2 regions of the Sphingobium sp. TKS genome follow, and region 1 is predicted to be linked to the other one. Evidence: predicted binding sites of a transcription regulator. Region 1 holds the regulator's gene; the other holds the start of a gene.

Evidence for each region. Region 1 encodes LexA, which represses DNA repair genes until DNA is damaged. Its sites were predicted from a motif close to GTTCCNCNCTTGTTCT; they were not measured.
Region 2: a site for LexA is predicted at 13,523-13,538, ahead of K426_RS16415 (ImuA family protein). Genes of this name have one in related genera too.

Annotation. Positions count from the first base shown of each region.
Region 1 is NZ_CP005083.1:1,588,483-1,603,857, forward strand. It holds gene K426_RS08025 (peptide MFS transporter) at 1-260, shown strand, start outside; gene K426_RS08030 (SH3 domain-containing protein) at 268-738, opposite strand; gene K426_RS08035 (2-hydroxyacid dehydrogenase) at 858-1,856, shown strand; gene K426_RS08040 (hypothetical protein) at 2,057-4,729, opposite strand; gene K426_RS08045 (Hpt domain-containing protein) at 4,810-5,112, shown strand; gene K426_RS08050 (hypothetical protein) at 5,190-6,356, shown strand; gene K426_RS08055 (DUF2336 domain-containing protein) at 6,403-7,500, shown strand; gene K426_RS08060 (sensor histidine kinase) at 7,500-8,882, shown strand; gene K426_RS08065 (citrate synthase) at 9,138-10,424, opposite strand; gene gltX (glutamate--tRNA ligase) at 10,442-11,896, opposite strand; gene K426_RS08075 (ComEC/Rec2 family competence protein) at 12,143-14,089, shown strand; gene lexA (transcriptional repressor LexA) at 14,080-14,763, opposite strand; gene K426_RS08085 (hypothetical protein) at 14,914-15,375, shown strand, end outside.
Region 2 is NZ_CP005083.1:3,322,494-3,337,868, reverse strand. It holds gene hrpB (ATP-dependent helicase HrpB) at 1-2,162, opposite strand, end outside; gene K426_RS16480 (TSUP family transporter) at 2,183-2,962, opposite strand; gene K426_RS16475 (polyprenyl synthetase family protein) at 3,051-4,079, opposite strand; gene K426_RS16470 (chorismate mutase) at 4,183-4,467, shown strand; gene K426_RS16465 (DMT family transporter) at 4,471-5,367, opposite strand; gene K426_RS16460 (heme exporter protein CcmB) at 5,582-6,229, opposite strand; gene ccmA (heme ABC exporter ATP-binding protein CcmA) at 6,226-6,828, opposite strand; gene K426_RS16450 (metallopeptidase family protein) at 6,825-7,250, opposite strand; gene K426_RS16445 (4a-hydroxytetrahydrobiopterin dehydratase) at 7,335-7,622, shown strand; gene K426_RS16440 (hypothetical protein) at 7,626-8,249, opposite strand; gene K426_RS16435 (patatin-like protein) at 8,246-10,579, opposite strand; gene K426_RS16430 (endonuclease/exonuclease/phosphatase family protein) at 10,661-11,359, opposite strand; gene radA (DNA repair protein RadA) at 11,449-12,816, shown strand; gene K426_RS16420 (CvpA family protein) at 12,828-13,343, shown strand; gene K426_RS16415 (ImuA family protein) at 13,546-14,406, shown strand; gene K426_RS16410 (Y-family DNA polymerase) at 14,303-15,375, shown strand, end outside.

The DNA of each region.
Region 1 (15,375 bases):
TGTCGAAGCTGGCGCCGTCGCGCATGATCGGCCTGATGATGGGCATCTGGTTCTTGGCCATGGCGCTGGGCGAATATGCCGCCGGGTTGATCGCGGCGGCTACGGGCGGAGAGGGGGGAGCGGCCTCCCGTGGCGATGTGCTGGCGGTCTACAGCCAGATCGGCTGGTGGTCCGTGGGCGCGGGCCTGGTGGTGATGGCGCTGGCGCCGCTGGTGAAGCGGCTGATGCACAGCGATCGCTTTGGAGAGGAAAACGCCTGAACGGGCGTTACTGCGTCGCCCCCCAGATATCGCTTTCGCGGATGAAGCCCTTCTGCCCGCCGACATCGAACGCGCACCAGCCCTTGCCGCAGGAGGAAAGCCGCCCCACCACGCCCTTCTGCGCGCGGAAGAGAGGACGGGCATCCTCGCGGGGGGAATTGCGCATCGGCGCGATGCCGGCAGTGACGATGGCGGTGGGCGTGTCGCTGAGCAGCCGGACATGCATCCAGCCCTGGGTGCCGGTGGAATCCTCGATCTTGCGCCACAGGCCCAGCACCTGCACCACCTTCACCGGCAGGTCGCGGCGGCGATAGACCCAGTTGGACGGGTAATCCAGGCTCGGCCCCACGCGCATGCGCGCCTCGGCCTGCGTCAACGACGCCCAATAGGGAACCGGCTTCGCAGGCGCGGCCCATGCCCCGCCCGTCCAGCACAGCGCGGCGACGATGCCCGCGCCCAGATAGCCCTTCATGCCCATATATTCCCCATCATGCGACCCCGCGACCATAGCCGCTCGCGCCTATGACCGACAACCGCTCTCTTGCACATTGGGGATAAGCGCTTGACCATCGCGCTTACGAAGAATAGCGGCCAGACATGGCCAAGAAACCGCGCCCCGCCAAGCCGCGCGTCATCGTCACGCGCCGCCTGCCTCCCAATGTCGAGGCGCGCATGGCCGATCTGTTCGATACAGTCTTCAATATCGGTGACGTGCCGATGGATCGCGCCGCGCTGACCCGCGCCATGGCGCAGTGCGACGTGCTGGTGCCGGCCGTCAGCGATCAACTGGACGCGGCGTTGATCGAGGCTGCGCCGGAGCGGCTGCAACTGATCGCCAGCTTCGGCAGCGGCGTCGACCATATCGACCTCAACGCAGCGCGGAAGAAGGGGATCATCGTCACCAACACGCCCGGCGTGCTGACCGAAGATACCGCCGACATGACGATGGCGCTGATCCTGACCGTGCCGCGCCGCCTGGCCGAAGGGGAAAAGCTGGTGCGTTCCGGCGCCTGGGCCGGCTGGAGCCCATCGGGGATGCTGGGCCATCGCATCGGCGGCAAGCGGCTGGGCATCATCGGCATGGGCCGCATCGGCCGCGCCGTCGCCCGCCGGGCCGTGGCGTTCGGCCTTTCCATCGCCTATCACAATCGCCACCGCCTGCCCTTCGAAGTGGAGCAGGAATTGCAGGCGCATTGGTATCCGGATGTGGATTCACTGCTGCGCGACTGCGACATCGTTTCCATCCATTGTCCGCTCAATGCCGACAGCCGGTGCATGATCGATGCGCGGCGGATCGCGCTGATGCGGCCTGATGCCTATCTGATCAACACGTCGCGCGCCGAGATCACGGATGAAGCGGCGCTGATCACCGCGCTTGCCGAAGGACGGCTCGCAGGAGCGGGGCTGGACGTCTATACCCATGAGCCGGCGGTCGATCCGCGGCTGCTGGACCTCTCCAACGTCGTGCTGTTGCCGCATATGGGGTCTGCGACGTTCGAGGGACGCGACGCCACCGGGGCGCGGGTGATCGCCAATATCCGGAGCTGGGTCGACGGTCACCGGCCACCCAATCAGGTGCTGGAAGGCTGGGTCTGAACCTGTCGCCGGTGGGATGGTGGAAAGGGTGGAGAGCGGACGCTTCCTGTTTTGTCATTCCCGCGAAGGCGGGAATCCATCTCCCAGCGTTGCATCAAGCGGTTAGGTCAGGAGATGGATCCCCGCCTTCGCGGGAATGACGAACTTCGAAAATGTCCGGAAATGGCCGTTACCGGAAGTGTTTCCAATCTCCAGGTCGCTTACTGCCTCAGCCTCTCAATCGCCTGAGCGAGCGCGACATAGAGCTTGCCCATATCCGACGATAGGATCGCAACGCCCAGCGCATTGCCGTCGCGGGCCGACAGGATGATCCGCAGCATCGATTCGAAATCGTGGATATAGCGGTTCACATGTTCCTGAAATTCAGGATCATTGTCGTAATGCAGGGCTATTTCGCGGGACTCGCCGGCGTCCAGCAGCTTGACCGCGCGCCGGGTGAAGACGCCGCGATCGCCCTTCAGATAGGCTGACCAGGCCGAATCCGTCACATCGTTGGACAGAATCTTGGACACGTCGATCGCCGTGCTGTTCAACGATTCGATGATCAGAGCGGAGCGGCGCGCAAAATGGTCGCGGTCGCGATCTTCGGTGGCGCGTTCGGCCTCTTCGATCCGCGCTTCGACGCTGGCGCTGGTGTCAGCGATGGTCAGAAGCTGGCGGGTCAGGCGATCGGAGGCCTGATGAGCGGCCTTCACGGCTTCCTCGGCCACCTTGGCGACCATCTCGATTTGCGCCGTGACCTTTTCACCTATGGCGCGCCGCATCGCTTCTTCGCTCGCGTCGGCAAGCGCCTCGGCCGCTTCGGGAATGGCTCGGCTGAGCGCCTGACGAGCGCGCTCGGCCGCCTGGTCGGCGGTGTCCTTGACGCGCAGCAGGGCGGTGACGAGCAGCGGGCCTGCGCCTTCGGTGATGCGGGTGGCGTCCTGATGCGCATTGTCGAGCGCGGTGCGCAGCTTTTCCACCAGCTCGCGATTGGCGTCGACGCCGCTCTGCGTGCTTTCCAGCCATTCGGTCAGGCGGCGGCCCTGGCCGCGCAGCAGTTCTTCCGCTTCCTGGGTGCGGCCGAGCAGCGCCTCGGAAATCGCCTCCAGCCGCTCCATTTCCGGCGCGGCGCTGTCGAGCAGGGTACGGCTGGTCTCGATTCGCCCGTTGAACCGCTGAAGCGCTGCGGGGAAGGTTTCATCAAGTTCGCGCACGCTGGAATCGAGCGCCATCATCAGCGTCTCCGCGCTGCCGATCAGCCTTTCGGCGGTCAGTCCGCCGGCGGCCAGCGCCGAGTCGATGCGTTGCGTTTCGGCGGTCAGACGGCTCAACGCCTCGGTCAGCCGCTCGTTGCGGGCCAGCGCAGATTGTTCCATCGCCGCGAAACGGGATTGTGCGGAATCGACCGCATCGTCGAGGCTGCCCTGCAGGCCGGAGACGAGCGCCCGCTGACCCTGCACCAGATCGTTGATCTGGTGCAGGCGGCTTTCGATTTCGCCCACATGATCCGCAAGATTGGTGACGGTTTCATCGCCAATGGCGGCGATGCTGTTGCGCGACCGGGCGATCAGCGTCTCCAGCGCCTCGGTCTGACGGGCGATGCCGTCGTCCGTCAACCTGATGCCTTCATGGGTTTGCGCAATGGCGGCTTCGACCCGCTGGCGCAGTTCCGCCTCGACGGTCTCGGCATCGCGAGACAGGATTGTGAGCGCGGACTGGCTGGTCGCGGCGATCCCGGCCTGCGCGCCTTCGATCAGCGATTTGAGCGACAGAGCCTGAGCCGTCAGATTGGCATCGACCGCCGCCATGGTTTCCTGCGCCCGGCCATGGGTGGTTTCCAGGCGATGCAGCACGTCGATTTCGACGCGGTTCAATTCCTGCGTCAGAAGGGCGATGACGGACTCAGTCGTCTCCGCGATGTCCGCCTTCGTTCGATCCGTCAGCCCGCTCAGGACGACAGACTTCTGCTCGATGTCGAGCCAGCTTTCCTCCATCGCCTTGCGGGCGCTTTGCGTTGTCGCTTCGATCCGGCCCGAAGCCAAGTCCGCCATGCCCGTGACCTCCTGCGTGGCGGAACGGGTGGCTTCCTGTAGCTGGGTGAGCTGGCTCGACAGGCTCTTGGTCGCGGACAGCGTGCGCGCGCGGGCGTCGTCCGACAGTTCGCCCAGCGCATGCAGCCGCGCCTCCAACGCGTCGATGCGTTCCGACAGCGCATGGCCATTGTCGATGATCTGCGCCGACACGCGGGTGGCGCGATCCTCCAGTTCGGGGATCGATGCGATCAGCGTTTCCATCCGCTGGACCAGGGCCAGTCCGGCGCGTTCGGCGGCTTCGGCGCGTTCGGCGGTGCTGTTGGCGCGGCTCGCGATCAGTTCGGCCGACGCTTCCATATTGCTGCTGGCCGCCGCGCCATAGCTGTCGAGCAGTTCCGCCTGATCCTGCATGGTCTGGCGCGCCGTCTCCAACTGACCGGCGATTCGGCCGAGGCGCAGTTCGAGCAGTTCCGCCTCGGTCCTGAGAGCCTGGGCGGTGTCGAGATAGCGGCGGGATTCGCTGCGGCTGTTCCGCAGCAGCAGCAGATAGCAGACGCCGAGCAGGATGAGCGGCACCAGGATCGTCGCGACCAGGCTCGGCCAGGCCGCCGGCCCCGCCCGCCATTGCCCGGACGAAAGCGTGGCCCAGCCGGCAAAGCCGATCCAGGCGATGCCTGCGGCTAGCAGCGCCCATTGGGTGCCGCGCACGCCGCGCTCGCCATTTTCGATGGGGATGCCTTCGTCCTCCAGATCCAAAACGGCCTGTTTCAATAGCAAGCTGTCGTCTGCCCGCGCCGTGTCATCGGCCGCTGCGTCCTTGTCCCGCCAGAATTCGACGATTGTGCTGCCCCCATTCATGGTTGCTATCCTAGCAGCTTTTACGCGCACGAAAATGCCCTGTTACCAAAACTTAACGCAAGCCAGATAGCGTTGACCCCATGTCCTATGACCCAGGCGCCCTGAATGCGGCTTTGGCCGCTGCTGTCGGTGACGACAGGCCGTTGATTGAGGATCTGCGCGTCGCCTTCATGGAAAGCGCGCAGCGGCATCTCGATTTGCTCGGGCGCGCCCGTTGCGACGCCAATTGGCAGCTTGCCGCATGGCGGCTGAAAGGGCTGGCGGCCAGTTTCGGCCTTACCAGCCTGATGACCATGGCCGATGAAGCGGTCGACGCCGCGCCCGGCGATCCGCGCATCCTGCGGCGCTTGCGGGCGTTGATTGACGATCTTGCGCGGGGGTGATGCGTGACGCTGCTTGCGTGAACGCGTCCGCCTTGTAACAAGGTGGCAGAACAACGATCGGGTCGGTTTCATCACGCATGACTTTTGCGGCTATTCTCAGCGCGAGCCGGGCCGGTGGCGATTCGGCCGGGTCGCTGCGCGGCAGTCTGCATTTCGCCGGGCAGACGCTGGTGGAATATCAGGCGCGGCAGGCCGTGCGCGCGGGCGCCGACCGGGTGATGATCCTGGTCAGCGTCATCACCCCGGCTCTGTCGCAGGTGGTCGACCGGCTGTCGGCGGACGGCATTGCCGTCGCGCTGGTGCGGGACATGGTGTCGATGGTGCGCGATGCGCCGCGTGACGCCGATACGCTGCTGGTCGCGGATGGAGCGATCATCGGACAGAACTATTTCGAGGCGATGGCGGGCCATGAGGGCAATGCCCTGCTGGTGACGGACGACAGCCGCGCCAGCGCGCCGTTCGAACGGATCGATGCCGGTCAGCGCTGGGCAGGGTTGGCGCGGGTCAGCCCGGACCTGTTGTTCAACACGCTCGACATGATCGGTGACTGGGATCTGGCGCTGACCCTGGTGCGGGCCGCGGTGCAGGCCGGGGCGCGGCGGGTCACCGTGCCGCAGGACGATCTGCTGGAAGGCCGGGTGGCGCTGGTCGAGGCGCAGGAACAGGCCGATCTGGCGGCCCAGGCGGTACTCTCCCACGGGCCGCGGCAACGGCGGGTAAGGGGCGCGGCGGAACATTATCTGCTGGGTCCGGTCGCGCGGTTGATCAGCCCGGCGTTGATGCGCATGCAGGTTCCCGCCCTGCAGGTGCGGATCGCGGCCATGGCGCTGGGTGCGATCGCGCTGGTGCCGATCGAACTGCTTTGGACCGGGGCGGGCTTTTGCCTGTTGCTGCTGTCGCTGTTGATGGCGGAAACCGCCGACCGGCTGGACGAAATGGCGTTGCGGCCGCTGCCCATGGGCTGGACGGCCTTTGTCGCGCCCGCTTTCGCGGTGGGCGGGATAGCGCTGGCGGCGCAAGGCGCCACGCCGCTTTATCTGGCGCTGCTGCTGGCGATCATCCAGTTGGCCGACCGCGGGCAAAAGATGGGCGCGGCGCGGCCGTGGACGATCTTTACCCCTGCCAGCGCGCTGCTGCCGTTGCTGGCGGGGGCGCTCTTGGGCGTGCTGCCGCTGATGTTCGATCTTGCGATGCTATGCGCCATTGCCTCTGCCGGAGCGATGATCCTGCTGCGGCGGGTTTGAGCGATTTTGCTCGTTACGGTTTAGTGCATTTTAACGACGTGCCATTATGCTGGCCGATATGAGCGCCTTTTCGTCCCTGATCGGACCGACCCAGGCGGACTGCTGGCCAATGGCGCAAGTCATGGCGGGCATGTCCGCCGTTCCTGTTGGTCATGCCATTGATCTGGCGTTTTTCTTTCCCGATGAGGGGCGGGAGCGGCACGATGCGCTGGTGGCGGAAACCCGGCGGCATCTGGGCGGATGCCTGACCGCGATCGAGATCGGATTGCGCTTGGCGCTGGAGGAAACGCCCGAAATCGCAGCAGCCCTGGCGCAATGGCCGCGGCCTGTCTGCTGGCCGACCCTGCGCGCGCAGCCGACCCTGCTGGGACCGGCGCTACTCGCCCATATGCAGATGCGGGGCGGGATCAGCCTGATGCTGCGCCAATTTGGCGTGTCCGATGGCAACGCTGGCGGCGAATCGGAAGCGGAGTCGCTGTTTCCCGCCGACGATCCTGCCTTGGGGAATGCGCTGGCGGCGCTGATGTTGGCCGAGGGGCGATGGCTGATGACGGCGGCGGAGGATCAGCCGATGCAGCCCGATCTGCCTGCGGATTTTTTCGCGGAATTGCTGTGGACGGCGGCGGCTTGCCTGGCGGCGATCGTCCAGCGGAGCGGCCTGATGGAGCCCGAGGCGGTGTTGCCCTTGGTCGAAGCGGCGGCGCAGCGGCTGCTCGCGCGGCATGATGAGGCTTTGGGACCGATTGCGGCGGCCGACAGGCTGGTCCGTCAACTGGGCGATGGGGCAGACGCGCCGGAATTGATGGGCGCGGCGCTGGGGCAGAGGCAATTTCTGTTGTTTGCGGCGCTGGCCGGACGGCGGTTGCGGATGGAGAGCGCGCAGGTCGCTGACATATTGGTCATGGGGCCGGTGGGACAGGTCGCCGCGCTCTGCCGCGCCCTCGGGGGATCGGATGCAGATTACCGGCATTTGCTGCTGGCGTTGCGGCCGGTGCGGCCGTCCCTGTCCGACGCGGCGATTGTCGGGGAAGCGGTGCGCTATCAGGATCTCACCATGGCGCAGGCGGATGCGGCGGTGAACGCCCTGCGCGCGCCCGCGGCGCTGCGGGCCAAGCTCGATCATCTGCTGCGGATTAGCGGTTGATGAACATGCCGGCGCATCCTGCCATCATCCGGGCGACAGTCGCTGCGGACGGTCGGCTGCTGAGTGCGGATGCGCCCTTGCTCGCCTTGCAGCAGGAGGCAGGGGGGGATTTGGGAACTATGCTGGCGATCCCGCAACTGGCGGCGATGGTTCGGCTGGCTGGACATCTGGGAATCGCGCTGTCGCGGCCTGTCGTCGCTGCGGCGGAACGCGGCGATATCGACATGTGGGTGCGCGCCAGGCCGGAAGCGGAACTGGTTCAGCTTGCCGTCATCGATTGGCATGAGCGGCAGCCGGCTGTCGCGCCGGTCGATCTGATGCGGCGGGATACCCACATCGCCGCCCTGTCGGACGGCTGGACATGGCAGATCGACACGCAATTGCGGTTCCAGATGGTGCTGGAGGGCTTTGGCGAAGAGGGCGCGCTGCCTTCGGCGGCGCCCGTGCCGGGCAGCCGCTTCACCAGCTATTTCGAATTGCGTCCGGATGCGGACGGCGATCTGTCGATCCTGCGCGGCTTTGCCCAGCGGCGCGCCTTTCGCGATCAGGTTGCGGCGCTGACCGGCGATGCTGCGCAGCGCTTCATGCTGTCGGGCTTTCCGATGTTCGATCTGGCCGGGCAATTGGTGGGCTATCGCGGGAAGGCGCTGCCGCTGGATCGCGCAGTGGCGGCGCCACTCGCCGCGCCGGAGCCGGTGGTGTTCTATCCCGCCGAGTTCGGCAAAAGGCTGGACCGCTCGTTGCGCCAGCCTTTGGGCCGGATCATCGCCAATGCGGATTCGATCGGTGCGCAATTGGAAGGGCCGTTGCGGCCGGATTATGTCGGCTATGCCCATGACATATCGGCGGCGGGGCGGCATTTGATGGCGCTGATCGACGATCTGGCCGATCTGCAAGCGATCGACCGGCCCGATTTCAGCGTGATAGCCGAAGAGATCGATCTGGCCGACATAGGGAGACGGGCCGCCGGGCTGTTCCTGGTCAAGGCGCTGGATCGCGGGATTTGCGTGGTGGCGCCCGCGCCGGAGGTGAAGCAGCCTGCGGTCGGGGAATTCCGCCGTGCCTTACAGATATTGATGAACCTTGTCGGCAATGCGGTCCGCTATGCGCCCGAAGGATCGACCGTGCGGATCGAGACTGGCCGGGAAGCCGGGCAAGCCTGGATTGCGGTGCTGGACCGGGGGGATGGCATTCCCGCGGACAGCCGTGAGCGCATCTTCGACAAGTTCGAGCGACTGGGCCGCAGCGATGCGGGCGGCAGCGGATTGGGGCTTTATATTTCGCGGCGTCTGGCGCGAGCGATGGATGGAGATATCCGCATCGACGACGCGCCGGAAGGGGGCGCGCACTTTACGCTTTTGCTTCCTGTTTTTGCGGGGTAGCCAAGGGGAAGGGCCGGTAGCGGACGTTCTGTTCCGCGCTGTTTTCCTTGAAGCGCAGCGTGCTCCTGCGAAGGCAGGAGTCCAGTTCCTACGGTGCGATGATCCACAAGCGGCGGAACTGGGTTCCTGCCTTCGCAGGAACACGGATGCGCTCAATGGCAGCTAATGGCTATTTTTGTAAAACATCACATGTTCCGGCTGAAAAAAAACGGCGCCTATCGGGCGCCGTTTCTCTTTTCTCATTGTCAGCGCCGCTTAGCGCTTTTCGACCGGGACATAGTCGCGCTGCGCGGGTCCAGTGTAGAGCTGGCGCGGACGGCCGATCTTCTGCGCGGGGTCCGAAATCATTTCGTTCCACTGCGCGACCCAGCCGACGGTGCGGGCGAGCGCGAACAGCACGGTGAACATCTCGGTCGGGAAGCCGATGGCCGAGAGGATCACGCCCGAATAGAAGTCGACATTCGGATAGAGCTTCTTTTCGACAAAATAAGGATCGTGAAGCGCGATCTGCTCCAGTTCCTTCGCCACGTCGAAGATCGGGTCGTTCACGCCCAGCTTGGCCAGAACATCCTTCGCGGTCTTCTGCATCACGGTCGCGCGCGGATCGTAATTCTTGTAGACGCGGTGGCCAAAGCCCATCAGGCGGAACGGATCGTCCTTGTTTTTGGCGCGGGCGATATATTCGGGAATGCGATCGACGGTGCCGATTTCGCGCAGCATGTTGAGCGCCGCTTCGTTCGCGCCGCCATGCGCCGGACCCCAGAGGCAGGCGATGCCGGCAGCGATGCAGGCGAAGGGATTGGCGCCCGACGAACCGGCCAGACGCACGGTCGAGGTCGACGCATTCTGTTCATGGTCGGCATGGAGCGTGAAGATCTTGTCCATCGCATCGACGATGACCGGATCGGGCTCATATTCTTCCGCCGGGACGGAGAAGGTCATGCGCAGGAAGTTGGCGGTGTAGCTCAAATCGTTGCGCGGATAGACGAAGGGCTGACCCACCGAATATTTATACGCCATGGCCGCGATCGTGGGCATCTTGGCGATCAGGCGGTGGCTGGCGATCTTGCGCTGTTCCGGATCGTTGATGTCGGTCGAATCATGGTAGAAGGCCGACAGCGCGCCAACCACGCCGCACATGATCGCCATCGGGTGCGCGTCGCGGCGGAAACCGCGGTAGAAGGTGGTGAGCTGTTCATGCACCATGGTGTGGCGCGTGATCGTGCGGGTGAAATCCTCCAGCTCCTTCTTGGACGGCAGTTCGCCGTTGAGGAGCAGGTAGCTGACTTCCATGAAGGTCGACTGCTCGGCAAGCTGGTCGATCGGATAGCCGCGATGCAGCAGCACGCCGGCGTCGCCATCGATATAGGTCAGGCCCGAATCGCAGCTCGCGGTCGAGGTGAAGCCCGGATCATAGGTAAACATGCCGGTGTTGGCGTAAAGCTTGCGAACATCGATGACCTGCGGGCCGACCGTGCCATTCAGAATGGCATAGTCTTTCGCGTCGCCTCCGACGGTCAAAGTGGCATTATTATCCGACATGCTGTTCTCCTGATACTTCAATCGGCCGATGCGTGCCTCACAGCGGCCAATCGTTCCAAGCTCTCCGCCTTCCCCAAAAGGAAAAGGACGTCGAAAATTCCCGGCGAAACCGTGCGACCGGTCAGCGCCGCGCGCAAAGGCTGCGCGACCTTTCCAAGCCCGAGGCTGGCATCCTCTGCCACGCGGCGTATTGCTTCCTCGATCGCTTCGACCGTCCAGGACTGGATGGGTGCAAGAGCGTCGGCTGTCTGTCCCAGCAGCGCGCGCGCCGAGTCGTCTAGCAGAGCAAGAGCCTTCTCGTCAAAATCGAGCGGGCAATTTTTGAACAAGAATTCGGCCCCCTCCGCAATTTCGTTAAGCGTCTTGGCGCGGGGTTTCAGCGACGCCATGGCGTCGGTCAGCAGCTTTTCGGCGCCTTCGGGCAAGGGAGTGCCCAGCCTTTCCCCGATTCGCGGCGCGACCAGCGCAGCCAGGCGCGCATCATCGGCTTCGCGCAGATAATGGCCGTTCAGATTTTCCAGCTTCTTGATGTCGAAGCGTGAAGGTGAGCGGCCGACGCCCGTGATATCAAAAAGTTCGACGGCGCGGTCGAGGGAGATGATCTCTTCATCGCCATGGCCCCAGCCGAGTCGCAGCAGATAGTTGAGCACCGCTTCGGGCAGCATGCCCATTTCGTCGCGATAAGCGTCAACGCCCAGCGCGCCGTGGCGCTTGGAGAGTTTCGCGCCATCCGATCCGTGGATCAGCGGGATATGGGCGTAGACTGGCTCTTCCCAACCCATGGCTTTGATGATGCCAAGCTGGCGGAACGCATTGTTGAGATGGTCGTCGCCGCGAATGACATGAGTGACGCCCATGTCATGATCGTCGACCACCACGGCCAGCATATAAGTAGGCGTGCCGTCGGAGCGCAGCAGGATCATATCGTCCAGCTCCGCATTTTGGACGACGACGCGGCCCTGCACGGCGTCCTCGATCACCGTTTCGCCTTCGCGCGGCGCTTTCAGGCGGATGACGAAGGGTGCGCCTTCAGGCGCCTCCTCGATCGAGCGGTCGCGCCAGCGCCCGTCATAGCGCATGGGTTGCTTCGCGGCGCGCTGCTGCTCGCGCAGTTCCGCCAGTTCCTCGGGCGACGCATAGCAGCGATAGGCATGACCGGCGGCGAGCAACTGGTTCGCCACTTCGGCATGGCGGGGGGTGCGCTCGAACTGGAAGACCGCGGGTTCGTCGCCGCCCAGACCCAGCCATTCCAGGCCGTCGAAAATCGCGGTCACGGCTTCCTCAGTGGAACGCGCCCGGTCCGTGTCCTCGATCCGCAGCAGGAACTTGCCGCCATGATGACGCGCGAACAGCCAGTTGAAGAGCGCGGTGCGCGCGCCGCCGATATGAAGAAAACCGGTAGGCGAGGGCGCAAAACGGGTTACTACCTGTTTGTTCGAACCCGTAGCACTCACCGCTTCATTCCCTGACATTCGCCCTGATATCCACCCGGCCTATCCATGATCGCGACGCCCCCTAGCATGGCTTTCGAGCCACGACAAACCTCCGTTGTCACTTCCGCCCGGGCAAGGGCGGAACGGATTCGGCGCGGCTTGGAACTTTGGCTGGAGGAAGAGCGCGAGCGGCTGCCGCTTTGGGTTCCGGTTGCCTTGGCTGTTGGTATTGCGGCCTGGTTCGCCTTGCCTAATAGATTGCAATGGCTTGCCTTTTGCTGCGCCATGTTGGCGGGGGCATGCGCCGCGCTTGTTTTGCCGATCGGCGGACGGGTGCGTCAGGCGATCCTGGCGGGCAGCCTTTTGGCCTGTGCAGGATGCCTGCTGGTCTGGGCAAAGGCGATGATGTGGGGCGCGCCGCCCTTGCCTCGGGCGGCTTTTGTCGAGCTGACGGGGGAGGTCAGATCGGTCGACCGGCGCCCTGCGCAGAAGATGAGTCGCGTGCTGGTTCGTCCGATCGGCATGCCCGCGCTGCCGTCTCTGATACGCGTCAATCTTGACGATGCGCTGATGCCGGCGGGTATCGGGGAGGGGGCGGTCCTGCGCTTCCGGACGAGGCTGATGCCGCCTGCACCACCCAGCCTGCCGGGCGGCTATGATTTCGCGCGCCGGGCCTATTTTGACGGGATCGGTGCGACCGGGCGCGTGCTGCGGCCGATCACCGTCCTGCGGCCCGCGACGGCGGGGCCGCCGCTCAGGGCTCGGCTGTTCGCGCATATTCTGGAACGGGTTCCGGGGAAGGGCGCAGGCATTGCCGCCGCTCTGGCTACGGGGGATCAAGGCGCGATTTCCGAAGTCGATGCCGCGGCGATGCGGCGGAGCGGGCTTGCTCACCTTCTGTCCATCAGCGGCCTGCATGTCACGGCCTTGATCGCGGCGGTGATTTTCCTGCTGATGCGGGCGATGGCGCTGAGCCGTCGGGCGGCGCTCGACTGGCCCCTGATGCTGGTCGCGGCGGGCGGCGGGGCTTTGGCGGGTATCGGTTATACGCTTCTGACGGGTGCGGAAGTGCCGACCGTGCGGTCATGCGTCGCTGCCTTGCTGGTCCTGGGCGGGCTGGCAATGGGGCGGGACGCGATCACGCTCAGGCTGGTGGCGGCGGGCGCGTTGGTGGTGCTGATCCTCTGGCCCGAAGCGCTGGTGGGGCCGAGTTTCCAGATGAGTTTCGCCGCGGTGGTCGCCCTGGTGTCGCTGGGTGAGCATCCGCGCTTTCGTGCTTTCCTGTCGGCGCGGGACGAAGAAATATGGCGCCGGATCGCCCGCAATCTTATGGGCATGCTGGCGACGGGACTGGTGGTCGAACTGGTGCTGGCCCCCATCGCGCTTTTTCATTTCCACAAGGCGGGCATGCTGGGTTCGGTCGCCAATCTAGTGGCCATACCGCTCACCACTCTGGTCGTCATGCCGTTGGAGGCGATGGCCTTGCTGTTCGATATGGGCGGATGGGGCGCCCCCTTCTGGTGGCTCACCGCCCGCTCGCTGGACCTGTTGCTGCTGGTTGCGCATGGGGTGGCGTCCAGCCCCGGGGCGGTGGTTCTGGCGCCCGGGCAATCGGGGGTGGTGTTCGGCTTCATCCTGTCAGGCATGTTGTGGTGCCTGTTATGGCGAAGCCGGTGGCGCTGGGCGGGTTTGATGCCAGTGACGGCTGGCGTGGTGATGATCGTGACCAGTTCGCCACCCGCCATCTTGATAACGGGAGATGGTCGCCATGTCGCGGTCCGGACTGCGAATGACGGCATGGCGACGCTGCGCGGGCGGGCGGGCAGCTATGTGCGGGAGGTCATGGCGGAAAGCGCGGGCTATGACGGCACGCTGGAGGCAATGGCGGCGTTGCCGCAAGCCCGCTGTTCTCCCGATCTTTGCGCCGTTCGCGTGACGGGCGGAGGCCGGAACTGGAACCTGCTGCTGACGCGAAGCAGCATGAAGATCGACAATGCCATATTGGCGCGGGATTGCGCGCGCGTCGATATCGTCGTCAGCGATCGGCGCCTGCCGGGGGTCTGCCGACCGCGCTGGTTGAAGGTGGATCGACGATCCCTGGCCGCAACGGGCGGCCTTGCCATCGATCTCGACCATGGCTCCATCCGCAGCGTGAAGACCGGGAATGACGAGCATCCCTGGGTCGCGCGGCCTTTGGGTCGACCGCGCGGATTGCCGGGTCGTCAGTTATAGCGCCGCAATAACCCCGCCAGCTTTCCCTGTATCCGGACCTGCTGCGGATTGTAGATTTGCGGTTCATAGGCACTGTTGGCGGGATCGAGCCGAACCTTCTGTCCTTCGCGGTGGAAATATTTGAGGGTGGCCTCATTCTCGTCGATCAGCGCGACCACGATCTGTCCTTCGCGCGCCACCTCGGTGCGCTGGATGAGCGCGAAGTCGCCGTCGAGTATTCCCGCCTCGACCATGGAATCGCCTGCCACTTCCAACGCATAATGATCTCCGGTCCCGAGCAGCGCCGCGGGGACGGAGAGCATATTCTGCCCCTCCAACGCTTCGATCGGCACGCCCGCCGCGATGCGGCCGTGCAGCGGAATCTCAAGGATGTCATTGGCGGCAGGCGGCGTGATCAACGCCGGTCCGGTCGCCAAGGGGGCTTTGAGCGGCGCAATGAGCTTGGGCGCGCGATGCATGGCGTCGGGAAGCTTGAGCACCTCCAGCGCACGGGCGCGATTGGGCAGGCGGCGAATGAAGCCGCGCTCCTCCAACGCGTTGATTAGGCGGTGAATGCCGGATTTGGACCGCAGGTCCAGCGCTTCCTTCATCTCCTCGAAAGAGGGGGAGACGCCTCCCTCCTCCAGCCGGGTCTGAATGAAGCTCAGCAATTCCTGTTGCTTGGGTGTCAACATCTCGCCTTGCCCTCCTTGGAACGTATGGGGAACGCATAGGAAACGGAAAGGGGTAAGTCAAGCGCCTGGTTATTATCCCTTTCCGACAAGTAGCGATATCCGCTATATGCGATCCCCATGCCGAAGGAGATTCGGCATGAAGGGGGCAAGATGGCAAAGTTCAGCCAATCAATGGAGCGCCTACTCTCGGTGGCTTCATCGCTATTCACTTTTTCAGGCTCCATCGTTCCGGGCACGATTTTGGGCATCGTGATGGCCTATCTTTCTCAGGGCGTGGGCCTCATCAATCAATTCGGCGCTTTTGGATGGATAGCCTGCGGCTTGGTGACGTTCTTACTTACCAGCATGTCCTTCGCACTATTCGCCAAGACGCAGCTCTGGAGAGTCGAAAGAAGGCATCGGGCACGACTGGACGGGGAGGGCTTAGATTTTGATCCAATGGCGCGGGTTTATCAGAATAAGAGGCTGTATTTACGCGATCTGGCGCCGCTTGGACGTAAGCGTGTCAACGGTAAGAAGTTTATTAATTGCGAGATAATCGGCCCCGGAACTGCTATCATAGGAATGAACACCGATCCTTCTAAAAGGATGAGTGTCATGAGTGATTGCAAT
Region 2 (15,375 bases), 1.7 Mb from region 1:
AGCCGGTCGATCTGTTGCTTGCCGTCCCAGCCGATCAGGCCTTCGAGGACGCCGGAAAGCTGCGAGCGGTCGATGTCGGACAGGCGGCGCTTGCCTTGCAGCAGCGGCGGCAGCCATTCGTCCAGCGTCTCCATCAGCGCGGCGTCGGACAGCGCCTCCACCCCGGCAAAATCCGCCCGCATCCTGAGCGAGCACGCCGCTTCGGACCAGGGGAGCAGGTCCAGCCCGCCTTGCCCCACGCCTTCGGTCAGGGCGGTGACTACCGCTTCCGGATCGGGGCGGTCGTCGGAGCCGGAGGATAGCCTGACCGCGCCCAGCCGCCGTTCCCGCAGCGCCTCGATCCCTCCATTGGCCGGGCGGAAGCGCACCGTGCGATGCTCCGCGATGCGAGCGCCGAACAGGGCGATGACCTCCGCCTCGCTGATCGGCGCGGCGGACAGGATGCGAGCGCCTGCTGCGCTGCCCTGGACTTCTCCGACCGCCAGCCATTCCTCTCGGGCAAGCGGGCTGAGCGGATCGAGCCGGAAGCCGCGCCCGCCGACGCTGGCCCAATCCGCGCCGTCGGCGGAGCGGCGCTTGGACACGCGGTCGGGGAAGGCGAGGGCAAGCGCGAGGCCGGTTTCATGGCCCTCTCCTACGCCGACATTCCCTCCCCCGACCCCTCCCGCAAGCGGGAGGGGAGCTAATTTGCTCCAGCGCTTTGCCATGGCCCGCGCCGCGTCGGCCCGTTTCCCGCTTTCTCGCCGCCAGCGCATGCGCCGCTGCGACAGGTCGACGTCCTGTCCGCCAACTCCCCGCTCGCCCAGCAGCACGGCGACCTCCGCCGCGATGTCCGCCAGCCCCATTTCGCCAGCCCGCACTAGCATATGGCCGATGCGCGGCTCCAGCGGCAGCTTCGCCAGCGCCTTGCCATGCGCGGTGATTCGCCCGTCCGCGTCCAACGCCTCCAGCACGGTCAGCCTTTTGCGCGCTTCCGCCACCGCAGCGCCCGGCGGCGCGTCCAGCCAGCGCAGCTCCGCCGGATCGCTCACGCCCCACAGCGCGCAGTCGAGGATCAGGCTGGAAAGGTCGCTCTCCAATATCTCCGGCGGGTCGAAGGGCGGCATGCCCGCCGTCGCCGCCGCTTCCCACAGGCGATAGGCGACGCCGGGCCGTTGCCGCGCAGCGCGACCGGCGCGCTGGGTCGCCGCCGCCTGGCTCGCCCGCTCCGTCACTAGCCGCGTGACGCCCGCCGCCCGGTCGTAGCGCGGGCGTCGCGCCAGCCCGCTATCGACGACGATCCGCACGCCGTCGATGGTGAGGCTGGTTTCCGCAATGGAGGTGGCGAGGATGACCTTCCGCCGCCCCTCCCGCGAAGGCCGGATCGCCGCCCGCTGCGCCGCCGGGTCGAGCGATCCGTGCAGCTTGTGGACTTCCACGCCTGCGCCCTCCAGCCGCTCCGCCGTCCGCTCGATCTCCGCAACGCCGGGCAGGAAGGCGAGCAGATCGCCCTCGGCTTCCTCGCTCAGCGCCCGGCGGATGGTCGCCGCCATCTCATCCTCGATCCGCTTTTCGGCGGCGCGCCCGACATGGCGCAGCGCCAGCGGCTGGATGCGGCCTTCGCTCTCCACGACCGGAGCGCCGTCCAACAGCGCGGCAAAACGCGCCCCGTCCAGCGTTGCGGACATGGGCACGATCCGCAGGTCGGGCCGCAGCGCGCCCTGGGCATCAAGGGCCAAGGCCAGTCCGAAATCACTGTCCAGGCTGCGCTCATGCACTTCGTCGAACAGGACGGCGGAGACGCCTGAAAGCTCGGGATCATCCTGAATTCGCCGGACGAAAATGCCTTCGGTCAGCACCAGCAGCCTTGTGGCCTTGGAGGCCTTCGAATCCAGGCGCGTCGCATAGCCGACCGTGCCGCCCACATCCTCGCCCATCAACTCGGCAATCCGCTCCGCCGCCGCGCGCGCGGCCAGCCGTCGGGGGGACAGCAGCAGGACTTGGCCCGTGCACCATGGCTCGTTCAGCAGGGCGGGGGCCACGGCCGTCGTCTTGCCCGCGCCCGGCGGCGCCACCAGCACGGCATTGCTGCCTTTGCGCAAGGTGGCGAGCAGGTCGGGCAGGACGGCATGGATCGGCAAGGGGATCGGCAGGGCGGTCATCGCTGCCCCCTCTCGCGCCATTCGCGCCTCAACGCAATGATTCAGCCGAACAGCAGCGCGTGGATCGGGTTCTTGGGGTCCAGCAGCATCTTGGCGGTGAGCGCCAGCGACATGATGATCAGCAGCGGCCGGATCAACCGGCTGCCGAAGCGCATCGCCAGGCGTGATCCGATCTGCCCGCCGGTGATGCTGCCCACCGCCATGGCGAGGCCGACGATCCAGATCACATGCCCGCCCGCGATCATGATGAGCAGCCCGGCCAGGTTGCTGGCGAAATTGGCCGCCTTGGTCTGCGCCGTTGCGCGGACAAGGCCAAGGCCGCCCAAAGCGATGAAGATAGTGGTGTAGAACGCCCCAGCGCCCGGCCCGAAAAAGCCGTCGTAAAAGCCGATCGCGCCGATCAGCAGGCTGAGCGCCACCACGCCGACCCGCTGGTGCCGGTCCATTTCGCTGATCTTGGGCGAAAAGGTGAAATAGGCCGCCAGCGCGATCAGCAGCGCGGGCATTAGTCCGGCGAGGATGGACGGGTCGACCCGCTGCAACAGCCATGCCCCGCCCGCCGAGCCAACAAAGGCGGCGATCAGCGGCCAGCGATAGGCCTTGAGGTCCATATGCCCTGCCCGCGCATAGGCGATGCAGGCGCCGAACGTGCCGAGCGAGGATTGCAGCTTGTTGGTCGCGACGGCCGGTACGGGCGGGATCCCGGCGGCGAGCAAGGCGGGCAGGGCGATCAGCCCGCCGCCGCCCGCCATCGCGTCGATGCATCCCGCCATCAGCGCGGCGGCCATCAGAAAGGCGATGGTTTCGGGAGAGGGGATCATGGGCGGAAATGCGCTGATTGGAGGAGAATATTCGCTGCTCCTGCCTTCGCAGGAACACCGAAATCAAACGAACCGAGCGCCTGTTCCCTCAATAGGCTCGCGCAATCGCGAACTCGACCCCTTCGGTCAGCGCTGCCTTGGCCTTGCCGTTGTCGAACATGCCGAGCGCGTCGATCGCCCGCTGGCCATAATGCCGCGCCCGCGCCAGCGTGTCCGCAATCGCGCCCGTCTTGCGCAGCAGGCCGGTCGCATAAGCGAGATCCTCGTCGCTCACCCGGTTGCCCGCGATCGCGGCCTTCCAGAAGGCGCGTTCCTCGTCCGAACCGCGCGCATAGGCCAGGATCACCGGCAGCGTCACCTTGCCATCGCGGAAATCGTCTCCCGCATCCTTGCCCATGGTCGCGCCGTCCGACTCATAGTCTATGGCGTCGTCGATCAGCTGGAAGGCGATGCCCAGATTGCGGCCATAGACGTCGAGCGCCTGCTCCTCGGCCTCGTTGCGATCGGCCACCACGGCGGAAATCCGGCACGCGGCGGCAAACAGGGCGGCGGTCTTGGCGCCGATGATGTCGAGATATTGCTCTTCGCTGGTGTCGATCTTGCGCTGGGCGGTGAGCTGGTTGACCTCGCCCTCCGCGATCACGGCAGAGGCGTTGGAGAGGATCTTCAGCACCTTGAGCGATTCCGCCTCGACCATCAGCTCGAAGGAGCGGGAGAAGAGGAAATCGCCCACCAGCACGCTGGCGCTGTTGCCCCAGATGATATTGGCGGTCTTGCGGCCCCGGCGCAGCCCCGACCCGTCGACCACATCGTCATGCAGCAGGGTCGCGGTGTGGATGAACTCGACGGCGGCGGCCAGTTTGTAATGGCGCGACCCGGCATAGCCGACCAGATCGGCGCAGGCGAGGGTCAGCATCGGCCGCATCCGCTTGCCGCCGCCTGCGATCAGATGGCCCGCCAGTTCGGGGATCAGCGGAATGCGCGACTGCATCCGGTCCAGGATGACGGCATTGACCTGATTCATGCCCTCAGCGACCAGCGCCATCATGGGGGCGAGCGAAGGCGCGCTGTTGGCGCGGCCGATGGGATGGACATTGCCGGTGGCGGATGCTGTCATGACAAGCGCCATGTGGCGGGCCAAAATGCTAAAGGCAAGCGGGAATAGCTTGCGCGGGCGTGCGGAAGCGGCAAAAAGCCTCCCAATTGATCGGAGGACCACAGTGGACGAGACTTTGAAGCGCTATCGCGAGAGCATCGACAATATCGACGCGGCGCTGGTCTTCATGCTGGCCGAGCGGTTCAAGATCACCCAGGCGGTGGGTGAGCACAAGGCGACCCACGACCTGCCCCCCGCCGATCCGGGCCGGGAGGAACGCCAGATCACGCGTCTGCGCCAACTTGCGACCGACGCTAATCTGGACCCCGACTTCACGGAAAAATTCCTGCGCTTCATTATCGATGAGGTGATCCGGCACCATGAGCGTCTGCGCGAACAGCAGGGCTGAGCGTCAGGCCGGTTCGGTGATTTCCTGGCCGCGCGCGGGCCGTGTCGATCGGCCCAGCATCACCCCGCCGAGCGCCAAAGCGAAGCCGATGAGCTGCACCGGCCCCAGCCGCTCCCCGAACAGCAGCCAAGCCTCGATGGCGGCGAGCGGCGGCACCAGCAGCAACAGCATAGACATGCGCGTCGGCCCCTGATGCCGCACCAGCCACACCAGCAGCGACAGTCCACCCGCCGACAGGCCCAGCACCGACCAGCCCAGACCCAGCCAGAGGATGGGATTTCCATCCCAACGATATTCGCCTACGATCAGCGCCGCCATCAGCGCGACCAGCGCGCCGCCCGCATTCTGCACCGCGCCTGAAATCGCGATGCCATCGCCGGCAATCGCCCCGCGCTGGATCAGCGTGCCGCCCGCCATGCCCAGCACCGCCACCATCCCCGCAAACGCAGGCCATATCGTGATCGATCCCGCGCCCGCCCGCCCGATCGCGGGAAGCAGCACGCAGCCGACCCCAAGAATCGCGATTGCCAGCCCGGTCCAGGCGCGGGGCGGTAACCGATCCCCCAGAAAGGCGACGCTCGCCACCGCGACCATCAGCGGTTGCAGCGCCCCCAGCAACGCCATGACTCCGGCGGGCATGCCGTTGTTCACTGCCCACCAACTGAGCGTCAGATAGAAGCCGTGCAGCATCGCCCCAGCCGCCAAGTGCAGCGTCAACCGCCGCCCGCGAGGCAGGGCTTGCCGTGCACAAAGCGCGGCCCCTGCCAGCAGCAGAGTCGTCAGCGTCAGCCGCAGGGCAAGGATCAACTCCGGCGCAGCGTGGGGCACCATGGCCCGTGCGACGATGAAGCCGGTCGACCAAATGAGAATGAAGAGAAGGGAGGCGAGGGCGGCAATCATGTCCGCGCCTTTGGCCTAATGGCACTCGGTTGTCGAGTTTTGGCCAATGCAAGCCATTGATTGATCCGTGTTCCTGCGAAGGCAGGAACCCAGTTCCGCCGCTTGTGGATCATCGCACCGTAGGAACTGGGCTCCTGCCTTCGCAGGAGCGCGATGCGCTTCAAGGAAAGCAGCGCGAAGCAGATCGTCCGCCTTCCAACCGAAACCGTCTCGCTTATTCCCGCCCCGCCCGGATCGCAGCACCGCCGGCAAAGGGCGTGATCGCGACCAGCAGCAGCGATGCCGCGCCCAGGAATTTGAGCGCCGCGCCGCTGCCGTCGCCCAGCGTCCCCGCGCCGAAGATCAGCAGCGGCACGGCCAGCGGCAGCGCCAGCAGCCCCGCCAGCGCGCCGCTCGATCGCAGCCCGGCGGTCAATGTCGCCACCAGCAGCCCCAGTGCCGCCAGCGCAGGCGTGCCGATCAACAGTCCCGCCTCCAGCAAGCCGATGGTCGCTCCATCCAGCTTCAACAGGGCAGCGGCGGGCAGGGTCGCGATCATGAGCGCCGGGCCGAAACCCAGCCAATGCGCGATCAGCCGCGCCAGCACGACCATCTCCTCCCCGATGCCGCGCAGAGCGATCTGATCGAGCACGCCCGCGTCCCTGTCCGGCGCCACCAGCCGGTCCACCGGCAAGAGGCTGGCGAGCAGCGCCGCGATCCACAGCATGCCGCCACCAGTCCGCCGCAACAAGGCCGCATCGGGCCCCACCGCAAAGGGATAGAGGCTGGCGACCAGCAACAGAAAGGCGACGGGCAGCCACAGCCCGGCGGACTGCCAGGCCTGCCGCAAATCCCGGCTGGCCAGGGTCAGGAGGATATTCACGCGTCCTCCTCCGCGACATGATCCTGCATCGCCAATATCACCGGCGTCGCCAGCGGCAGCGGCTGATGCGACGCAGCGACGACGATTCCGCCCTTGGCCAGATGCGCCGCCACCGCATCGCCCAGCAGTTCCAACGCCGCATCGTCCAGCCCGTTGCCCGGTTCATCGAGCAGCCAGATCGGCGCGCCCCCAGCGATCACCCGCGCCAGCGCCGCGCGCTTGCGCTGGCCGGTCGACAGCATGCGCACCGGCACCTGGCGGAGCGCCTCCAGCGCCATCGCCGCCAAAGCCGCGTCCAGCGCGCCCGGCGCCGCCGCATCCAGCCGCGCCCAAAAGCCGAGCGCCGCGCCGAGCGGCTGTTCCATGTCCAGCGCCAGCCGTTCGTCGGTCAGCGCGACCCTGCCATGGCGGTCCACCGTTCCCGCCGAAGCGCGCAGCAGCCCGGCGCAGATCCGCATCAGGCTGGACTTGCCGATGCCGTTCGGCCCTTTCAGCAGCGCGCTGCCGCCCGGCTCCATGGCAAGATCGACGCCGCGGAACAGCAACCGCCCGCCGCGCACGCAGGCGACGTCCGACAGGTGCAATCCCACCCGGCTCATAGGGTGACCATGTCCTCCAGGACATGCATGTCGAGGTCGGAGAGGCCGAAATGATGGCCGATTTCATGCACCACCACATGGGTGATCAGCATGTCGAGCGGCACGCCGGTTTCCACCCATTCGTCCAGCAGCGGACGGCGGAACAGGTGCACGGTCGGCGGCATGTCGCCGGTCTGCGCCGCTTCCCCCACCGGCCGGCCGGAATAGAGGCCGGTGAGGCCGAAGGGATCGTCGATCTCCATCTCCTTGAGTATTCCGGGATCGGCAAATTCCTCAACGAACAGCACGACGTCGGAAAGATGCGACCGGAACGGTTCGGGCAGGCGCGTCAGCGCCTTCAGCGCCAGCTTTTCGATATCCTCGCGCGTCGGCGCAAATCGGGGTGGTTGACCGGCATCATGCATAGGGAAGACATAAAGCATGTTCCGAATCGTCTGCAAACTCTCGACGCACCGGAAAATGGGTTAATGCCGTCGGATGAGGCGGGGAAAAGTCAGGAAAAAGAGATGATCGCGAAACTGGATGGAGAGGAACGCGCTCTGGCGCTCAGGAACTTGCCCGAATGGACGGCCGTTCAAGACCCTGACGGCATCCGCCGCCTCTTCACGTTCAAGGATTTCACCGCCGCCTTCGGTTTCATGACGCAGGTGGCGCTGCTTGCGGAAAAGGCGGACCATCATCCCGAATGGTCGAATGTCTACAACCGGGTCGACATCATATTGACCACCCATGATGCGGGCGGCCTGTCGCGCCGCGACATCGACCTCGCCACGCAGATCGACGCTCTGTTGTAAGCGCTATTGCGATGCGTTGCCCTCGATCCGGTCGTCATAGCCGCTGAGCGCGGACATGACCGCCGGGTCACGGGCATAAAGCTGGCGCAGCAGCGCCAGCCGGGCGTCGGTGCCCGTGCAAAGCTCCGCTATATTCTCCTGCAAATAGGCAAGCCGCTCCGTATCATAGGCTTCCTCGCCGCGAAAATGGTCGCAACTGTCGCGGTCCACCATGTAGCGCGTCACCTCATCGGGAAAGGGCTGGGCGTCGGCCGCACCGTCAGAGGGTGGCAGGTCCAGGACATAGGCCGGGGGCCGGATGTTGGCCACAGATGGTGTTGTCGGCAGCGACTGCGACGGCGTTTTACTGGTCGGATCGGCGGGCGTCCGATTTCTCGCCTTCCGTTCGCCGCCCTGCGCCGCTTGCATGTCGGCAAGGGCGGGATCGATGTCGGGAAGAATGGCGGGGGCTGATGCCGGAGCCGCCGCTTCGCGGGGCAACGGCGCATCCCGCGTCAACGACGAATCGGGCAGGGCGGCCCGTTCACCAGGCCGTTCTCTCGCGCTCACCTGCTCGTCGGGGGCTGGAGAACAACCGGCAACCAGCGCCAGCACCATCATCGGAAACAGCGTCCGGCCTGCGTTCACCCAATCTCCTCTCGCAAGCTGGCGATCAGATCAGCGACATGGTCCAGCCGCTTTTCTTCTTCATCGAGGATCGCCAGGAAAGCGGTCCGCCTATACTGATGCACCGCCTCCTGCGAAAGACGGCTTGCCGCAGGCAATGCCGAAATCACGATATCCAGAAGCCGCTCCACCCCATGGAGCCGCCCCCAGAGATAATCATTCTCGCGATAGGCGCGGCTGAAGAAGGCGCCGAAATTGTTGAACTCAATGCCTTTCAGCGTGGCTTCCGCCCCGCCGGGCCGGATCGCGCTGCAATCCTCCGGCGAAATCCGGTCGACCTTGACCGGATCATATTCGTCCATCCCATGGCCTTGCAGCAGCGGCAGGGTGGCGATGTCGTAAAAGGGAAAGCCGAGATAGGCGAGCAGCATGGTGCGCCGCGCCGCCTTGGGCAGCCCCGCCAGCGCATCGGCCAGCATCATGTCCGCCGCCTCGTCGCGTTCGCGCAAGCCCCGCAGTTGCGCCACCGCCTCCAGCGCGGCGCCCGGATCATTGGGCACCTCCCGCGCCGCTGCCCGGATTTCGCCATTATAGAAATCGACGCCTTCGCATTCGGTATAATGCGACAGGGCGGCATAGATGGCGTCGTGCATCTTCTGGAGGATGGCATCATCCGTGGTCGTCTCCACCTCCAGCGTCTCGGCCAGCCGCCGTGCCAGAAAACGCAGGCGGCGAATGCGGAAGGGCAGGTCATGCTGGCGGAAGAAGCCGACCGGGGCGGAGGCGGGACCGACATCCTCGGTCAATCGATCCGCACCGATCGCGCGCACATGGCTCCACAGCGACTGGCGGTAGCTTTCGCGCATCAGCGGGCTTTCCTCCCCGCTCAGGCGGAACAGCAGGTCGGCCAGATCCTCGACAATGCCGGAAAGCTTGAGATGCCCGTAAGCCGGAAAGGCGAAACCGGCGGAGTTGGCCGCCCGCTGCTGCGCCTTGCCGCGCCAGGCGGAAAGCCGGGCAGGCGTCGGCCGGTCGAGGAACAGCATACCGCCGATGGTGCCCTCCACCTCGGCCTCGATCCCCGGCCGCAGCGCGTTCAATATGCGCACCATGCGCCGGATGCGGGCGCTGTGCCGGTCGATCGCCTCCAGATTGTCGCGGATCGGCTGTTCGCGGGGAATGTCGCTCAAGGCGCCGAATATGGTGCGGAAGAAGCCAGGCAGGGGCGCCTCCTCGCCCGAAGGCGCCTCCTCCGCCTCGCCCTGCCGGTTGAGCTGGATCGAGCGGTGCCCGGGCTTGGGGTCGATATAAACGAAGCGCCGATCGACCTCCCGCCGGGACGGACGGTTCTTGAGCGCGCCGATCGCCTGCGCGAAGGGGGCGTTGGCCAGCACCGATCCGTCGATCAGCACGGCATCCTCCACGCGGCCCCGCGCGGCGTGGCGGGGCAGGGCGCGCGTCAGGAAGGCGTCCCGCGTCGGCCAGGCGCGATGGCGGCGTTTCAGCACCCGGTCCAGCTCGCGCACGGTGAAGGGCGGGAAGGCGCCGGGGAAGCTGGCGGTCGCGCGCGCGGCGAAGACCAACTCGGCAGGATCGGCAAGGCTGCGGCCGACCTGACCATGGGCGCGGAAGCCGATCGACAGGCGATGCTCCGTCTCCACCACCTGCGGCGGGCTGTGGAGGTTCAGGCTCTGCGGATGCCCTTCGAAATCAGTGACGGTGACGAACAGGTCCAGCGGATGACCGGCGGGCAGCAGCGCGGGGCCGCGCCCGGTCGCCTCCATCGCATCGAAGGCGTCCAGGATCATGGCGGTGAAGACTTCGCCGCCAAAGGGCGGCTCGAACCAGCGGGAGCGGATGAAGTGCGACAGCTTGTGCCGCACCTCCTCCCGCGTGTCGGGGGCGACGGTGCGCTCGACCGTGTCGCCCGGATGCCGCGCCGCCATCCAGACGAGCGGGGTCGCCCAGAATTTGGTGATCCGCCGGGCGGGCCGGGCGTCGGGGTCGAGCAGCCTTTCGACATCGGCATTGTCCAGCCACATGTCGGTCAGCGGGTCGAGCGACTGGCCCGTCTCGATCGCCTGTGCCAGGAAGATGCCGTTGATCCCGCCCGCGCTCGCGCCCGCGATGATATCGGGCATCACGCGCAATTTGACGCCGCAGGCCTGTTCAAGATCCTTCAGCAGTTTGCGATAGACCGCCTCGCTGCTGTTGCCCGATGGCGCGCCGTCATGAAAAGCCCGGCTGGCCCGAGCCAGATGCCAGATTTCCTTTGTGATGCCGTGCATGTAGACGGCCAGGCTGATCCCGCCATAGCAGACCAGTGCGAGCCTGAGTTCCCGCTCTTTCATGGGGTTGAGAGTTGCAGAGCAAGAGCCGCTTGTCGAGAGAGCGTTGATGGGTATGCGCGTTTGTCCCACGGGAATCGCGCATCACCCCAGCTTGAACTCCGCCCAGATCGGCAGATGGTCCGAAGCCCGCCGCGCCGCCGCGCTTTCATGCACGCCGCAATCGGCCAGCTTCAACTGCCCGCAATGCATGATGCGGTCGAGCCGCGCCACTGGCCGCCGCGCATGGAAGGACCGGCCGCAGGGCGCGAAGCTGTAATGCCGCGCGAAATCCGCGAGGCACCCCCGTTCCGCGCTCCATTCGTTGAGGTCGCCCATCAGCACCGTCGGCATGGTGTCGCGCAGGCCCGCCGCGTGGATCACCGCCGCCGCCTGCTTGCGCCGCCACAGCCCCGACAGGTCGAGATGCATGCCGAAGATGCGCAGGCTCGCCTTGCCCAGCGTCACCTCCGCCATGGTGGCGCCGCGTGGTTCCAGGCAAGGCAGGTGCAGCACGTCATGCGTGCCGATTTGCGCTTCCTTGCGCACCAATATGGCATTGCCGTGCCAGCCCATGGAATCGACATGCACGTTGAGCGGCACCGGCTTGTAGGGGCTGATGCTCTCCAGCAGCCAGGGCGGCAGTGCCGCCGACCGCACGCCGAAGCGCCGGTCCGCCTCCTGCAGCGCGATGATGTCGGCGTCCAGTTCGTTCAGCACGTCGATCACCCGTTCCGGAACCCGGCGGCGGTCGGTGCCAATGGCCTTGCGGATATTATAGCTCGCGACACGAACGGTCTTCATGTCGAAACAATGCCCCACTCCGCGCCCGGTTTCCATGGGAAGATGCAAAGGGGATTTGTGTTCCGCATATGTTCTGATATGCGTGCCCCATGGCAAAGGCAAAGCGCAAATTCGTCTGTCAGCAATGCGGCACTGTTTCAAACCGTTGGCAGGGGCAATGCGACGATTGCGGCGAATGGAACAGCATCGTTGAGGAAGTGGCCGAAACAATTTTTTCCGCCCGCCATGATCTGCACAGCGGCGGCCGCGCGCTGAGGCTGGTGGGCCTGGACGACAAGGTCGAATTGCCGCCCCGCACCACCACCGGCATTGCGGAGTTCGACCGCGCTTTGGGCGGCGGCATCGTCTCCGGCTCCGCCACGCTGATCGGCGGTGACCCCGGCATCGGCAAGTCGACGCTGTTGTTGCAGGCCGCCGCTCGCATCGCCATGGCGGGACACCGCGTCGCCTATATCAGCGGCGAGGAAGCGGCCGATCAGGTCCGCTTGCGCGCCCAGCGGCTGGGCCTGGGCAATGCCCCGGTGCAACTCGCCAGCGCCACCTCCGTCCGCGATATTTTGACGACGCTGGGAGAGGAAACGCCGCCCGCCTTGCTCATCATCGATTCGATCCAGACCATGCACAGCGACCTGATCGAAGGCGCGCCCGGCACGGTGAGCCAGGTGCGCGCTTCCAGCCAGGAACTGATCCGCTTCGCCAAGCAGCGCGGCACGGCGCTGATTCTCGTTGGCCATGTCACCAAGGATGGCAGCATCGCGGGACCGCGCGTGCTGGAACATATGGTCGACACGGTGCTGAGCTTCGAGGGCGAACGCAGCCATCAATATCGCATCTTGCGCGCGATCAAGAACCGCTTCGGCGGCACGGACGAGATTGGCGTCTTCGCCATGGTGGCGGAGGGGCTGGAGGAGGTGAGCAATCCTTCCGCCCTGTTCCTGACGCACCGCGATGAAACGGTAACAGGCGCCACCGTCTTTCCGGCGCTGGAAGGCACGCGCCCGGTGCTGGTGGAGATACAGGCGCTGGTCGTCCGCCTTTCCAGCGGCGCTACCCCCCGCCGTGCGGTGGTCGGGTGGGACAGCGGGCGGCTTGCCATGGTGCTTGCCGTGCTGGAGGCGCGTTGTGGGCTCAGTTTCTCGACCTGCGAAGTCTATCTCAACGTCGCGGGCGGCTATCGCCTGTCGGACCCCGCCGCCGACCTGGCCGTCGCCGCCGCGCTGATGTCCGCGCTGTCGGAACGCCCGGTTCCCGCCGACGTCGTTCTCTTCGGTGAAATCGCGCTGTCCGGCGAAATCCGCCCGGTCGCCCATGCGCCGCTCCGCCTGCGCGAAGCTGCCAAGCTGGGCTTCAATCGCGCCTTCGTGCCTGCCGCCGTGGCCGATGGGGTGAAGGGCATTTCCGTCAGCGGCTATCGCGCCCTCGCGCAACTTGTTGACCAGATGCTCGGGCGCGGATAGCCAGCAACGCGATGAACGCGATCGATATTCTCGTCCTGCTCCTGATCGGCGGTTGTGCGATCTTCGGCCTGATGCGCGGCTTTGTGCAGGAAACCCTGTCGCTGATCGCCTGGGTGCTGGCGATCTTCGCAATCCGCCTGTTCCACGCTTCGGCCACCGAGCTGGTCACACCCTTCATCGGCAGCACCAGCGGCGCGGCGGTGCTCGCCTTCGCGCTGGTGTTCGGCATCACCTTCGGCGCGGGCAAGCTGCTGGCCCATGCGATCGGCCGCCGCACGCGCCAGTCGGTGCTCGGTCCCGTCGACCGCGTGCTGGGCGCGGGCTTCGGCGCGGTCAAGGGCTTGATCGGCGCGACTCTGGTGTTTCTGGCGTTCAGCCTCGTCTACGACACTTTCTACGGCAGTGGTGCCCGACGCCCGGATTGGTTGTCCGACGCGCGCACCTATCCGCTGCTCAATGCCAGCGGTCAGGCGATCAGCGAATTCGTGGCAGAGCGCCGGGCGCACAAGTCTATGGAAGCCGAATAGGTCGGTTTCGGTTCAATTATCGGCCTTGGGATATCAGCTCCTCATCCTGACCGGGATGACGGTGGCCGAACGGGCGGCCTCATCCTTGAACCTTTGATGGACCGGCAGATGCGCCGCCTTGCGCATTTTCTGGATCGGGTCGCCACGCTCAATTGACAGCGTCCGTCATTGCGTCGAAAAGAACAAATCAGGAACAAACAATATGGTCGAGTCGGTGAAGTCCCTCGCCGCCCTCAGGCGGCATATTGCATCGCTGGAGGGCGTTCCAGCCTCGCAGCCTCATGCGCGGGTGGAAACCGGCCATGCGGCGATCGATCAGGCGCTGGATGGCGGATTGGCGCGTGGCCGGGTGCATGAATTCTTCGCTGCGGTGGAGGAAGCGGCGGCGGGGGCGGGATTGGCGTTAATCCTGGCGCGGCTGGCGGCAGGGGATGCGCCTCTGCTCTGGCTGCGGACGGCGGCGGCGGGGCGGGCAGGGGGCATGCCCTATGGTCCGGGACTGGCGGCGCTGGGAGTCGATCCCGAGCGGCTGGTGATCGGCGTGATGGCCGATGACGGGATGCTGTTGCGCGCTGCGGTGGATGCGCTGCGCTGTCCGGCCTTGGGCGGGCTGGTGGTGGAACTGCATGGTTCCGCGCCCTTGCTCGACCTGACGGCCAGCCGGCGGTTGGCGCTGGCGGCGGAGGCATCGGGCGTGACGGCCTTCATGTTGCGGGTGGGCGGCGATCCGGTGCCGAGCGCGGCGGATACGCGGTGGCGCGTGGCGGCTGCGCCTTCGCTGCCCGTGCCGGGGAACGGGCCGGGCATGTGCGCCTTCGATCTCAGCCTGTTGCGGCGGCGGGCGGGGCGGGATGGGCTCGGCTGGCGGCTGGTCTGGGACAATGGCCGGGGCATGTTTGAAGAAAGTGGAGGTGGGCGCGATGAACGCCATGACCTTGGCCAGAGCGGCAGGGAACAGGATGGCAGGAGACAGGATGGCGGAGGACGCGATCGGCAAGCGCCGCTATCTGGCGCTGTGGTTTCCGTTCCTGCCGGTCGACCGGCTGCGGATCGCGCGGCCTGACCTTTGGGCAGCGCAGGGCGAAGGGCCTGCGGTCGTCGTCGAGCAGGTGCGCGGCGCGATGCGGCTGGCGACGCTGGACGCCGATGCCCTGGCGCTGGGCCTGACGCCCGGCATGACGCTGGCCGACGCCCGCGCGCGGGAACCCGGTCTGCGTATGTTCGATGCCGATCCCCATGGCGATCAGGACTGGCTGGAGCGGCTGTGCGACGGTTGCGCCCGCTATACGCCGGTTGCGGCGCTCGATTCCCCCTTCGGCCTGATGCTCGACATTACGGGTTGCGCGCATCTTTGGGGCGGGGAGGACATGCTGGCGCGGGAGGCGGCGGAGCGGCTGGAGCGCCATGGCATGCGGGTGCGCCATGCCCTCGCCGGAACGGCGGAGGGCGCCCATGCGCTGTGCCGTTTTTCGGTCGGCGCTGCGGCGGACGAGGATGCGGCGCTGCGGCGCCTGCCGGTCGAGGCATTGCGGCTGGAGGAGGAAAGCGTGGTGGCGCTGCGCCGGGCGGGGCTGCGTACCGTGGGCGATCTGGCGGCGCGACCGGCGGCGATCCTGGCGTCGCGCTTCGGTGAGGAAGCGGTGGATGCGTTGCATGGCCTGCTTGGGTTGGGGCGGCGGCCGCTTGCGCCCCGGCGGTCGCGCCCGGCGATCCGGATCGAACGGCGCTTTGCCGAACCGATGGGCAGCACCGCCTTTGCCCTGAAAGTGCTGGAAGAGATGGCGGCGGAGGCGGGAGAGCGGCTCGGTGAACGCGGCCAAGGCGGTAGGCGGTTCGAAGCGCTGTTCTTCCGCAGCGATGGCCTCGCCTTTCCGCTGCGGGTCGAAACCAGCCTGCCGGTGCGCGATGCGCCCGCGATCATGCGGCTGGTGCAGGAACGGATCGATGCGCTGTCCGATCCACTTGACCCCGGTTTCGGCTTCGACATGCTGCGCCTCACCGTGCCGCAGGCTGAACCGATGGCGCCGACGCA